3 regions of the Dietzia cercidiphylli genome follow, and region 1 is predicted to be linked to each of the others. Evidence: riboswitches for the same ligand, from Rfam matches in the RefSeq annotation. Region 1 holds a riboswitch; each other region holds the start of a gene.

Region 1 (4,289 bases):
AGACGACCAGTTTGCGGCGGTTCCAGCCGATGTACTGCTGGCCCTTCCGGAAGCCTCCCGGCAGCAGCGGTGTCATCGCGACGAGTTCGGGCGACGACCGAACGAGCACGGAGGTATCCGTGACGACCTCCCACACGCGCTCGACGGGGGCGTCGACCTCGACCTCGGCGCGAAGCTCGCGGGTAGTGCTCATGCCATGCCTCCTTGGCGGGTTGAGCCGCGCTGGGTGTGGTGAACACTCTGGCGTGACCGGAATTGCGACCAGTGCAAGGTCGGACCGCTTCGCAACACAGTACGTCGCGTAGGGCGTACCCCGTAGTGACGTTGCTCTTCGTCGTGGTGTTGGTCCCCATGTCGACGAGCTCGCTTACGAGGGTGTGGGCCGCGCAGGTCCGGGACGCTGGCTGAGCAACACCGAATCCGCGGTGGTGCAGAAAGCGACCGTTCGTCCGGACGTGGTGACGGTGGATGTGCTCAGCCCCTATGACATCTCCGAACTCGATCAACTGCAGAGAGAAGCCGAACAGATCGTCCCCTGGGGGCCTCTAGTAGTGGTCGACCACGCTGTCGGGGCGCCACGATCAGTGCCGACGGGTCACTCGTTGCCGTCGCCAGCACCCTTTCGCGGGGCCCCCAGCACGCTGAGTATCTCCCCGACCATGTGGTCCCGTTCGAGTGGATGGCGCAGCGGCAGGTCTCGGTTCAGGCTGTAGCGGTTACGGCGCCCGTCGCGGATGCGCTGCAGGTACCCGGCCTCTTCCAGTTCGGCCACGATCCGCTGGGTGGCGCGCTCGGTGATCCCGACCGCATCGGCGATGTCGCGCAGTCGCGTCTCGGAGTCCTGCGCGATGCACAACAGGACGTGCGCGTGATTGGTGAGAAACGTCCACTCTGCCACTACGCCACCCCATCACCGACGACTTCCGAGTGCCATTTTGCCTTACGTGAATCACGGTACGCATGTGGGCGTGCACGGAGCCCGTCCCACCGCGGGCCCGGTCCGCGCGCCGCGCCACAACACGCGACACCGATTTAGGCTGTTGCAAAACATGTCGTGAAAGTCATGTATTGTCGTTCCCGTTACTCGCTCGGAACAGGCGGCTAGCGCGCCACGACGGAGATCAGCTCGTCCCGCTCGGCGGCGCACGGACTCCGGACAGATCAGGGGAGACTCGATGGACCTCAGCATTCTCGGCAGCCTCACGGACCCGCCGATCCTGTTCTTCTTCCTGGGGCTGTTCGTCGCCGCTGTGCGCTCCAACCTGGAGATCCCGGCCCCCGTCACCAAGTTCCTGTCGCTCTACCTGCTCATGGCGATCGGGTTCAAGGGTGGCCAGGCTCTGCGAGAGACCGGTCTGACCGGCCGCGCCGCGGCGGTGATCGGCATCGCCCTCCTCCTGGCCCTGGTGATCCCTGCGCTGGGCTTCCTGGTCCTGCGGCGCAGGGTGAACGAGTTCGATGCGGCCGCCATCGCCGCGACCTACGGGTCGGTCAGCGCGGTGACCTTCATCGCCGCGACGCAGTTCGTGACCGCCCGTGGGGAGGAACCCGGCGGGTACATGACGGTCGCCCTGGTTCTGATGGAATCGCCCGCGATCATCATGGCGGTGCTTCTGGCCACCTGGGCACGGTCCCGTCAGCGTTCCGCCCAGATGGCGGGTGACGCGGGGGCCGGCGCTTCCTCTCCCGTGTCGGGCGCACCCCTGTCGTTGCGGGCGATCCTGCACGAGGCGTTCACCGACGGTGCGCACCTGCTGCTGATCGGGTCGCTCGTGATCGGCACCGTGGTGGGGGCCGACGCCGGCGAGGCCATGTCCCCGTTCGTCGACGACATGTTCAAGGGGCTGCTGGCCTTCTTCCTGCTCGAGATGGGCTTGCTCGTCGCCCGTCAGCTCCGCGAGGTCCGGGACGTGGGCCCGTTCCTGATCGGGTTCGGCATCGTGATGCCCCTGGTCGGAGCATCGATGGCGCTGGCCCTGGGCAGTCTGGCCGGGTTGCCGGTCGGCGACCTGACCATGCTCGCCGTGCTCGCGGCGAGCGGGTCCTACATCGTGGTGCCGGCCGTCGTGCGCTACGCGATCCCCGAAGCGCGGCCGTCCCGGTACTTCACAATGGCCCTTGCCGTGACATTCCCGTTCAACATCGTCCTCGGCATTCCGCTCTACTACACCGTCGCCCAGTACCTGGGCGCCTGAGGCGAGGAGATCCCATGAAAGACGTCAAAAGGATCGAACTGGTAGTGGAGTCCGGGGTCGCCGGGAGGTTCCTCGGCGCGTTGGATTCGCTGGGCCTGACCCATCGCACCGTGATCCCGGGAATCTACGGGCGGGGACAGCACGGTGAGCGCGGTGGGGACCCTTTCTCCACCTTCGACAACACCTTCGTGCTCGTGGCGGTCGACCCCGACCGGATCGACGAGGTCCTCCGGTCGCTGCGGCCCCTCCTGCAGTCCGTCGGGGGCATGTGCCTGGTCTCGGACGCCCAATCGGTGCGGTACTGAGTCGGCCCCCGGGAGGGGGCTAGGATCTGCTCAGCTGCGGTGCTCGGGAACCCGGTGTGAGACCGGGGCGGCCCTCGCCACTGTGAACGGATGATGTCGCCAGTCCTCTGTGCCACTGCTCGCACGCGTTGTGTGGGTGGGAAGGCGGACCGGCGGCGATCCGGTCCATCCCTTCCGGGGGTGGGCCGGGGGAACCCGTGAGCCAGGAGACCGGCCGTGGCTGCCACCACGAGTGCCCGCGAGGTGACGGGCAGAAAGGTCTCAGGCATATGCATATCGCAGAGGGTTTCCTCCCCTCGGTGCACGCCGTGGCATGGACGGCCGTCGCGGCACCGTTCGTCATCCACGGCGCGCGCGAGGTGATCAGGACGGTCCGTCGGACACCGGAGGCGGGCGTGTTGCTCGGCGTGGCCGGGGCGTTCACGTTCGTCATGTCGGCCGTCAAGCTCCCGTCGGTGACGGGCTCCAGCTCGCACCCCACCGGGACCGGGCTGGGGACGATCATCTTCCGGCCACCCGTCATGGCCTTCGTCGCCACCGTGGTGCTGATCTTCCAGGCGTTGCTGCTCGCGCACGGGGGCATCACCACGCTCGGCGCGAACGTGTTCTCCATGGGGGTCGCCGGGCCGTGGGTCGCCTACGGGGCGTTCGTCCTGTGTCGACGGGTCGCGGTGCCGCTGCTCGGCGCGGTCTTCGTCGCCGCGTTCCTCGCCGACCTGGTGACGTATCTCGTCACCAGCGCCCAGCTCGCGCTGGCGTTCCCGAGCGCCGAGCACGGCCTGTGGTTCTCGATGGCCGAGTTCCTCGCCGTGTTCGCTATCACCCAGATCCCGCTGGCGGTCGTCGAGGCTCTGATCGTCGTGGTGATCGTCAGCGTGCTCCTGCGAATCGCCTCCCGTGAGCTCGACCTGGTGGGCTTCTTCCGGAGGGCGCGACTCGCCGGCGCGGGCACCTTCGCGCATCTCGAGGACCGTACCGATCAGGTCGAGGCCACGGAGTCGGTGCGATGAGCGGGAAGAAGCACGTCAGCGTGTGGGTGCTCGTGGGGCTGGTCGCCGTGGCGTTCGCGATCGCGGTGTTCTCCCTGGTCTATGGCGCTGGTGCGGGCGGCGAGTTCGAGGGTGCGGACGGGCAGGCGGAGGGGACGATCAGCCAGGTCTCTCCCGACTACGAGCCATGGTTCGAGCCGCTTCTGCCCGAGTTGCCGGGGGAGGTCGAATCGGGGGTGTTCGCCCTCCAGGCCGGGATCGGCGGCGGGATCGTGGGTTACGGACTCGGCGTCCTGCGGACACGTAGTAGGCAGCGTCGGGAGAGCGTGACGGGTGCGGCGACCCCGTCGGCGGCGGCCACGGGTCCGGCCGGGCACTGACCGGCCGAGCCCTAGGTGAACCCACTCGAACTCGCGGCGTCCCACAACCGTTGGTCGGACCTCCCGGTAGTCGAGAAGCTGCTGCTCTTCGGCGGTCTGCTGGTGGCGGCACTGCTCGTGCCGCCACCGGTGGGCCACGTGGCGATCCTGACTGTCTGTTGTGTGTGCGCCCTGGCGCTGGCCCGCGTCCCCGCCAGGATCTACCTCGCGGCGTTGCTCGCCCCCGTCGCGTTCCTGGCCCTGGGAATCGGTCCCCTCGTGCTGGACCTGGTGGACTGGCGCCTCGTGGTGGATCCGGCCGGGGTCGACACCGCCTGGCGGACGGTGAGCAGGGCGATCGCCGCGACGGCCGCCACCATCACCTTGGCGTGCACCACGCCCGTCGCCGACCTCCTGGCCGCCGGCCGGCGGGCCGGACTG
Region 2 (4,289 bases), on a different contig from region 1:
GGACCAGCTCGGTGAGGAACATCCAGCGCCAGGCCTGGATCCCCAGCCACAGCTCCTCGATCGCGCCTCCGGCCACGGCTGCCAGCCAGGCGTCGGAGAGCAGGGCCACGAAGATGCCGGAGACGATCGCGAGCTGCTGCAGTGACCCGAGGCGGCCGCGTATCGAGGGCGGGGCCACCTCGGCGATGTACGCCGGCGCGATGACCGAGGCCGCGCCGACGCCCAGGCCACCGACCACCCGCCACAGGATGAGGTCCCACGGGCCGAACGCGAGCCCGGAGCCGATCGCACTGACGGTGAACAGCGCCGAGGCCAGGACCATGACGCGGGTGCGCCCCCAGCGGTCGGCGAGGCGGCCCGCGAGATACGCGCCGGCGATACAGCCGAGCAGGGCCGAGGAGACGACGAACCCGGTGAGACCGGCGTTCATGCCGAAGGTCTCCTGGACGGCGTCCACCGCGCCGTTGATGACGGCGGTGTCGAAGCCGAAGAGGAACCCGCCGAGCGCGGCGACCAGGGAGATGATCACCACCCTGCCGGTGTGGAAGGACTCCTCGTCCGAGCTCCTGGCCGAGACGTTCCGTGTGGACATGGCGTACCCCGTTCCCGGGCCGGATGGACGTCCTGATGTCTGGTGAACGGAGCGTAGGCCCGCTACCAATGTGGCGCAAGTCACATATTCTTTATCGATTGCGGCGTACGAACGCTCTGATCGAGAACACGTTCTAGGCTCGAGGTGTCTCGTCGTCATACCGAAAGGGCCACCGCCGTGAGTGCCTCCCCCGAGCAGATCCGTGCCACCGCCGACTCCTACATCGCCGCGCTGGTCGCCGGCGACCTCGAGGCGGTCCTGGACCTCTACGCCGAGAACGCCACGGTCGAGGACCCCGTCGGCAACGGCACCGTCCACGAGGGCAAGGCGGCCATCCGCGAGTTCTACTCGTCCGTGGTGGCGCTGAAGATCGAGGGCGAGGTGCTCGAGGCGCGCGTGTGTGGCGACGACCTGCTGTTCAACTTCGAGATCACCACCCACTTCGACGCCGACTCCAAGGCCACCATCAACGTGTGGGACCTCATGACCCACGACGAGCAGGGCAAGATCCGGTCGATGCGCGCGTACTGGACGCCGGAGAACATGCGCTGAACCGGGGCCGCGCGACTGGACTACCCTTCAGGCCATGATCACCGCCATCGTCTTCGTCCACGCCGAGACGGCGCGCATCCCCGAGGTCGCCGAGGCGATCGCCGAGATCGACGGGGTCTCCGAGGTGTACTCGGTGACGGGCACCATCGACCTCATCGTGCTCGTGCGGGCCCGCCGCAACGAGGAGGTGGCCGACATCGTCTCCGACCGCCTGAACAAGGTCCCGGGCGTGGTCGACACCGAGACGCACATCGCGTTCCGCGCGCTGTCCAAGCACGACCTCGAGGCGGCGTTCTCCCTGGGGTACGACGAGTAGACGCCGATCCGCAGCGGCCCCGCGCCCCGCGCCGCGGCCAGCGCGCCCTCCGCCCGATGCCACCGCGCCCGGTATCCGGTTCCGCAGCGGCGGCCCCCCGTGGGTGTTCCGGGGAGGTGCCCCCGCGGCCGTCGAGGCGGATGTGCATACTGTCACCACGACTTGCTGATCTCCGGATACGCAGGGGAAGACCGGTGAGAATCCGGCGCTGACCCGCAACGGTGTGCCGTCACCTCGGTGACGACGAGCCCGATTACCTGCCCGGAGGTACGCGACTCTGTCCATCGCCGCGGTCTGCGATCCGGAGTCCTGCACGGTCGGTGGCCGGTGTCGACGGTCGCCCGCCTGCGGGTCTCGTGTGTTCGTGGGCACACGACACGATCCGAGGTCTGATCATGTTCCGTCGCCAGTCCAGGTCCACCACGGCGCTCGCCGCGCTGCTCGTCACGGGCGTCGTCGTCGCGGGCTGCTCCCGCGGCGAGGCTCAGGAGAGCGCCACCTCGAATGAGGCGTTCGCCGAGCCGGTGACCATCACCAACTGCGAGCGTGAGTCCACGTTCGACGCCCCGCCCGAGCGCATCATCACGATGAACGCCCACGTCACGGAGACCCTCATCCAGATGGGTGCGGGGGATCGGATCGTCGGCCGGGGCTATGCCGATCGCGAGGACGTCCTGCCGGAGGTCGCCGAGGAACTCGAGGCGATTCCCGGGTTGGCCGAGGAGTATCCCAGCTGGGAGCAGATCGTCGATCTGGAACCCGACCTCGTGGTGGCCGGCATGCGCAGCGCGTTCGACGAGAAGGAGGGCCGGAGCCGGGACGCGCTCGACGCGGCGGGCATCGACACCTTCCTGTTCTCCGAGTACTGCGGCGACGGGTTCCCGGACGTCTCCATGCTCGAGACCGACTTCTCCCAGCTGGGCCGGGTCCTCGGCGTCGAGGAGGGTGCGCAGCAGCTCACCGACCGCATCGTCGACCGGATCGAGTCGGTCCGCGCCACCCTGGACGAGGCCGGGGTGACGGGGACCCCGACGTTCTTCTACGACAGCGGTGAGGCGGAGCCCCTGACGATCGGCGGCGTCGGCATCGGCCAGCTGATCGGCGAGTACGCGGGAGCCGACAACATCTTCATCGAGGGCGACCGGCCCTACCTCAAGACCACGTGGGAGATCCTCGGCGAACGCCGACCGGAGGCGATCGTCGTGCTCGACTACGGGGCCACCAGCGCCGAGGACAAGATCGAGTACCTGCGCAACCAGCCCATCATGGCCACCACGCCGGCGATCCGCGACGACCGCATCGTGGTGGTCCCCCTGGCCGACTTCTTCGAGAGTTCGCGGATGGCGACCTCGGTGGAGACGATCGCCCGCGAGCTCCACCCCGACGCCTTCGGTGGCTGATATGGCGACGGTCGTCCACGACCGTGGCGGTGGCGCGGGCGATGCGGCGACACCGGCTCCGAGCCGCCCCTCGGCGTCGTCCCGCCTCCCGTCACCGTTCCGCGCCACGAGCCCGTTCCGCGCCACGAGCCCGGGCCGCGAGACCGGCCCGCGCCGCGGCAGGCGGCCACTCGGACTGGTCCTCGCTCCGCTGCTGGGGCTTCTCGCCCTGGCCGTGGCGGTGGGGGTCTCTCTGGGGTCGGTGTCCATCCCCCTCGGAGACGTCTGGGCGATCGTCGCCCACCGCGTGGCCCCGGGGTCCTTCACCCCGTGGTGGTCCGAGGCCCGCGAGGCGATCGTGATCGAGTCCCGGCTGCCGAGGTCGCTCATGGCGGCGGCGGTGGGCGCGTCCCTCGCGGTGGCGGGAGGCGTCGCCCAGGCGGTCACGCGCAACCCACTGGCCGACCCGTACCTGCTGGGGGTGTCGTCCGGGGCCGGCTTCGGCGTCGTCGTCCTGACCGTCCTGGGCGTGGGTGCCGGGATGTGGGGCGTCTTCACGCTCCCGATGGCCGCCTTCCTCGGCGCCCTGCTGCCACTGGCCGGGGTGGTCCTGGTGGCCCGTCGCGCGCACGACACCACGGCGATCGTGCTGGTGGGGGCGGCCCTGACGATGATGTTCGGCGCGCTCAACACGTTCACGCTGTTGGTGTTGGGCGACGACCACCAACTGGGCACCGTCATGCGCTGGCTGGCCGGCGGGTTCGGTGACGCCGGGTGGACCATGCTCCTGGCCCCGGTCTCGATCCTCGCTGTCGCGGGCGTCCTGGTGATGCTGTCCAGCCGCCACCTGGACCTCCTCCTGACCGGCGACGACGGCGCCACGGCCATGGGCATGAACGTCCCGCGGTTCCGGCTGCTCATGTTGCTGCTGGTCTCGATGCTCACCGCGGGGGCGGTGGCGGTCTCCGGGACCATCGGGTTCATCGGACTGCTCATCCCGCACCTCGCCGGGTACGTCACCGGGCGCACGTCGGCCCGGTTACTGCCGACGGCCGCGGTGCTCGGGGCGGTGGCCCTGGTGCTGGCCGACATCGCGGCCCGGTCCGTCAGCGACGGTGCCGAGCTCCCGGTGGGCGTCGTCACGGGGATCGTGGGGGGTCCGGTGTTCCTGATCATGCTGTGGCGGCGCTACGGAAGGTCGGCGACGTGACCACACTGACCGCGGCCGACGTCTCCACCGACCTCGGGGGTCGCCGGATCCTCGAGGGGGTGGACCTGACCATCGCACCCGGCCGGGTCACCGCGCTGGTGGGCCCCAACGGCAGTGGCAAGACGACCCTGCTGCGCACCTGCTACCGGGCCCTGCCCACGACCGCCGGACTGGTGCGCCTCGACGGCGACGACATCACCTCGCTCCGCCGGCGGGCCCTGGCGCGGACGGTGGGCGTGA
Region 3 (4,289 bases), on a different contig from region 1:
CCAGCGCGTGGGCGCCGAAACCCCGCGCGAGCCACCGATAGGCGGCCAGATAGTGGTGCGAGGGCGCCAGCTCGGGATCGTGATAGATCGCCACCGGGTTCTCACCGAACCCGCGGGGCGGCTGGATCAGCAGGACGACATTGCCGGCCTGGATGGTGGCCAGGACGATCTCGCCGGCGTCGTTGACGAACAGCTGACCGGGCGCCTGCCCCCAGGCCTCGACCATCTCCGAGCGCAGCGACTCGGGCAGGTCCGCCGCCCACCGGAGGTAGTCGTCCGTGGAGATCCGTACGTGACTGTCGGTGAGCTGGGCGTTCGTCAGCCACTCCTCGTCCTGTCCGCCCGCGGCGATCAGGGCGTGGATCAGGGCGTCGCCGGCGGCGGTGTCGTCGGCGTAGGTGCTGTCGGTGCCACTGTCGGCGACGTCGAGGAACCGGGCGATCGGGCTGTCGTCGGGGCCCAGGTCGTAACCCTCGTCGCGCATCCGGCGCAGCAGTCGGATGGTCGAGACGGGGGTGTCCAGGCCGACCGCGTTGCCGATCCGGGAGTGCTTGGTCGGGTAGGCCGAGAGCACCAGGGCGATCCGGCGGTCCGCCGCGGGCACATGACGCAGCCGGGCGTGCGAGACCGCGATCCCCGCGACGCGGGCGCAGCGTTCGGGGTCGGCGACGTAGCGAGGCAGCCCGTCGGCGTCGATCTCCTTGAAGGAGAACGGCGCGGTGATGATCCGGCCATCGAACTCGGGGATCGCGATCTGGTTGGCCGAGTCCAACGGGTTGACGCCGTCGTCGGAGGCCTCCCAGTCCTCCCGACTCCACGTCAGGCACAGTCCCTGCAGGACCGGGATGTCGAGCGTGGCGATCCGTTCGACGTCCCACGTCTCGTCCTCGCCGCCCGCGCTCACCGCGCCCGGCGTGGTCCCGCCGGCGGCCAGGACCGTGACGATCAGCGCGTCGAGCGTCCCGAGTGCGTCGAACAGCTCGTCGGGCGCCGATCGCAGGGACCCGGCGAACACGGGCACGCCGACGGCCTGCCCGGTGGCGTCGATCGCGTCGGCGAGCGAATGGGCGAACCCGGAGTTCCCGCTCACCTCGTGCGCCCGGTAGTAGAGCACTCCCACGCGGGGAACGCGCCGCGACTGGTCCACGCGGGGAACGCCCGGCGACTGGTCAGTTCCGCTCACGTTCTCCCAGGTCCCGTTCCGGGAATCGCGTCGTATGTGACCACTCGCCGGGGAGTCGGGGGAATCGGCGGCACCCGGCCGCGGCGGCATCCCCCACACCGGGACGCTCTCCGGGGGCGCGAACCCGGTCCCGGTGAGCAGCACGGTGTCCGACAGGAAGGCGTGGAGCTGGGCGAGGTTCCGCTCGCCGCCCTCGGCCAGGTAGCGGTGGGCCTCGGCCGCGATGCCGATCGGGACGGTGGAGAGCTCCATCAGGTCGGCGTCCGGGGCCTGCTCGCCTCCCAGGACGACCACCGGCCGCCCCGAGGCCATGACCGCGGCGAACCCGGGCTCCCACGACCGCCGCGACCCGAGGATCCGGACCACCACCAGGTCGGCGCCGTCGAGCAGACCGGGCAGATCCGCCTCGACGTCCAGGCGGGACGGGTTGCCGAGCGTCCAGTCCGCCCCGGAGGCCCGCGCGGAGAGCAGGTCCGTGTCGGAGGTGGACAGCAGGGTGATGCGCGGTGGCTGGCTCGAGTGCCGAGGCGGTGCCGTGTCCTCCGGTGATGCCGTGTTCTCCGGCGATGCCGCGTCATCTGATGGTGCCGAGGCGTCCTCAGGGGACGCCGAACGCCGGTCATGGCGCATGTTCTTCTCCAAACCCTCGTGGAACATGACGCCGTGGCCGGTCTCCTGGCTTTCGCATCGACGCCGCGCGACCGACCTTCCCGGGCCTGGGCCCAGTGGTCTCCGCCCCGCTCTGGGACGGACGAGGGTGCGCGACTTACGCGACTACAGTGGCGAGGGCCGCGCCGGCTTTTCCTCCGGCTTCCCGAGCACCACGGCACCGGCGAGCCTATCCGGCGCCGGTCCCCCGCGGATGTCCGGCCGTCGGCTCCCCGCTCCCCGCGAGCCACCTCTGGCTGCCACACTGTGCCCCGTGAGAGCTTCCGGACCGACCCGCCGCACCCGCACCGACCTGTGCCCCGGTGTGCTGCGCCCGTGGCCCGCCGAGGACGGCGCCCTGGTCCGGCTACGAGTACCCGGAGGGCGCGTGTCGCCGGAGTCCCTCGCCGCGCTGCACAGGGTCGCAGCGAGATACGGCGACGACGACGTGCACGTGACGACCCGCGCGAACCTGCAGCTGCGGGCCCTGCCGATGAGCCGGGACGGGCGGCTCGCGGACGACGTCGTGACGGCCCTCGCCGCGACCGGGCTGCTGCCCGCCCCGTCGCACGAGCTCGTCCGCAACGTGCTCGTCTCCCCGCTCACCGGCCTGGTCGGCGGGAGGGCCGACCTCCGGCCCGTGACCGACCGGCTCGACGCCGGCCTCCGGGCGGATCCCGGACTGGCCGGGTTGTCCGGCCGATTCCTCTTCGTCCTCGACGACGGCCGCGGCGATCTCGTGGACCGCCCCGGCGACCTGGGGCTGGCGACCCTCGACGCCGACACCGTGCAACTCCGGGTGGGCGCGGACTGGTCGGCGGTGGTGCCCCTCGAGGAGGCGGCCGATCGCCTGCTCGACCTGGCGCGCGACTTCGCCGCCGCCCGGGGTACCGGCCCCGACGCGCCCTGGCACGTGCGCGAACTCCCGGTGCCGCTCGCCGCCGCCCGCCCGGGCGATGAGCGTCTCCCCACCCCGATCCCCGCGCTGCCGTACGGACCGGTCCCCGGCTCCTCGGGAAGGATCGAGCATGTCGGGGCCGGGGACGGTGTCCTCACCCGCGCCGTGATCGATCGCCTCACCGGCGACGACGTCACCGAGCTCATCGTCACCCCGTGGCGCGGCGTGCTCACCGTGCGCACGTAGACTCGCCGCTGTCCCACGGCGAGGAACCCGGTGCGAGTCCGGGGCGGTTCCGCCACTGTGAGGCCCGCTCGACGGGCCGCCAAGCCAGATACTGGCCGAGGGATCGACGCGCTCCCTGACGCGTCGCCTGAGACTTCTGACCGGGGCGAGAACCCCGAGGAGGACCCATGCCTGCTGTCCCCAGGCCGCCACGCCGCTACGACTACGTCGACGACGGGCCCGCGATCTACGTCGACTCGTTCGCGACCATCCGGCGCGAGACCGACCTGTCGGGCGTCCCGCGGGACGCCGAGCGGCTCGCCGTCCGGATGGTGCACGGCACCGGGCAGACCGACCTCGTGGACGACCTGCAGGTGCATCCGGGACTGGTGGGGGCCGCGCGCTCCGCGCTCGAGGCCGGGGCGCCGATCCTCTGCGACGCCCACATGGTGGCCTCCGGCATCACCAGGTCCCGGCTCCCCCGGAACAACGACGTGGTGTGCCTGCTGTCCGATCCCCGCGTGCCCGAGCTGGCCCGGCAGATGGGCACCACCCGCTCCGCCGCCGCCCTCTCCCTGTGGGGTGAGCGTCTCGACGGCGCCGTGGTGGCGATCGGCAACGCCCCCACCGCGCTGTTCCACCTGCTCGAAATGCTGCTGGACGGCGCCCCCCACCCGGCGGCGATCGTCGGGTGCCCGGTGGGCTTCATCGGTGCCGCCGAGTCCAAGGCCGCGCTGGCCTGCCTGGCGGACGACCACGGGATCGACGTCCCCTTCGTCACCGTCCACGGGCGACGCGGCGGGTCCGCGATGACGGTCTCCGCCGTCAACGCCCTCGCGCAGGTGGCCGAGTGAGCGCCGGTCCGGCGGGCACGACCGGCGAGGCGGGGCGACTGTCCGGGATCGGCGTGGGTCCCGGGGACCCCGAGCTGATCACCCTCAAGGCCGCCCGACTGATCGGCGACGCCGACGTGGTGGCCTATCACGCCGGGCGGGGCAAGGAGTCCAATGCCAGGCGGATCGCCGCAGGTCTGATCCCTGCCGGTGCGATCGAGGAGGTGCTGGAATACCCCGTGACCACGGGCGTCACCGATCACCCCGGCGGGTATGCGGGGGCGATCGCGGACTTCTACGATCGCAGCGCGCAACGCCTGGCCGACCATCTCGCGGCCGGGCGGGACGTGGTCCTGCTGGCCGAGGGGGACCCGCTGTTCTACGGCTCCTTCATGTACATGCACGACAAGCTCGCCGATCGGTTCGTCACCGAGATCGTGCCCGGCATCCCGGCGTTCGCCGCCGCGACCGCCGCCGCGGCCACCCCCCTGGTCCGCCAGAC

The links. Region 1 has a riboswitch for cobalamin ahead of ABD250_RS09990 (energy-coupling factor ABC transporter permease). Riboswitches for the same ligand answer to the same signal wherever they lie in the genome.
Region 2: it holds a riboswitch for cobalamin, as region 1 does, so the genes downstream of both, ABD250_RS17375 (ABC transporter substrate-binding protein) here and ABD250_RS09990 (energy-coupling factor ABC transporter permease) in region 1, are expected to answer to the same signal.
Region 3: it holds a riboswitch for cobalamin, as region 1 does, so the genes downstream of both, cobN (cobaltochelatase subunit CobN) here and ABD250_RS09990 (energy-coupling factor ABC transporter permease) in region 1, are expected to answer to the same signal.

Annotation. Positions count from the first base shown of each region.
Region 1 is NZ_BAAAQG010000009.1:10,012-14,300, reverse strand. It holds gene ABD250_RS10010 (SRPBCC family protein) at 1-193, opposite strand, end outside; gene ABD250_RS10005 (helix-turn-helix transcriptional regulator) at 596-898, opposite strand; gene ABD250_RS10000 (sodium-dependent bicarbonate transport family permease) at 1,176-2,195, shown strand; gene ABD250_RS09995 (P-II family nitrogen regulator) at 2,210-2,500, shown strand; cobalamin riboswitch at 2,521-2,733, shown strand; gene ABD250_RS09990 (energy-coupling factor ABC transporter permease) at 2,770-3,510, shown strand; gene ABD250_RS09985 (energy-coupling factor ABC transporter substrate-binding protein) at 3,507-3,869, shown strand; gene cbiQ (cobalt ECF transporter T component CbiQ) at 3,885-4,289, shown strand, end outside.
Region 2 is NZ_BAAAQG010000024.1:125,191-129,479, forward strand. It holds gene ABD250_RS17360 (sugar porter family MFS transporter) at 1-592, opposite strand, end outside; gene ABD250_RS17365 (SgcJ/EcaC family oxidoreductase) at 770-1,144, shown strand; gene ABD250_RS17370 (Lrp/AsnC family transcriptional regulator) at 1,179-1,460, shown strand; cobalamin riboswitch at 1,618-1,739, shown strand; gene ABD250_RS17375 (ABC transporter substrate-binding protein) at 1,856-2,860, shown strand; gene ABD250_RS17380 (FecCD family ABC transporter permease) at 2,862-4,049, shown strand; gene ABD250_RS17385 (ABC transporter ATP-binding protein) at 4,046-4,289, shown strand, end outside.
Region 3 is NZ_BAAAQG010000012.1:163,820-168,108, forward strand. It holds gene cobN (cobaltochelatase subunit CobN) at 1-1,840, opposite strand, end outside; cobalamin riboswitch at 1,832-2,024, opposite strand; gene ABD250_RS13035 (nitrite reductase) at 2,106-2,975, shown strand; cobalamin riboswitch at 2,975-3,089, shown strand; gene ABD250_RS13040 (precorrin-8X methylmutase) at 3,143-3,808, shown strand; gene ABD250_RS13045 (precorrin-2 C(20)-methyltransferase) at 3,805-4,289, shown strand, end outside.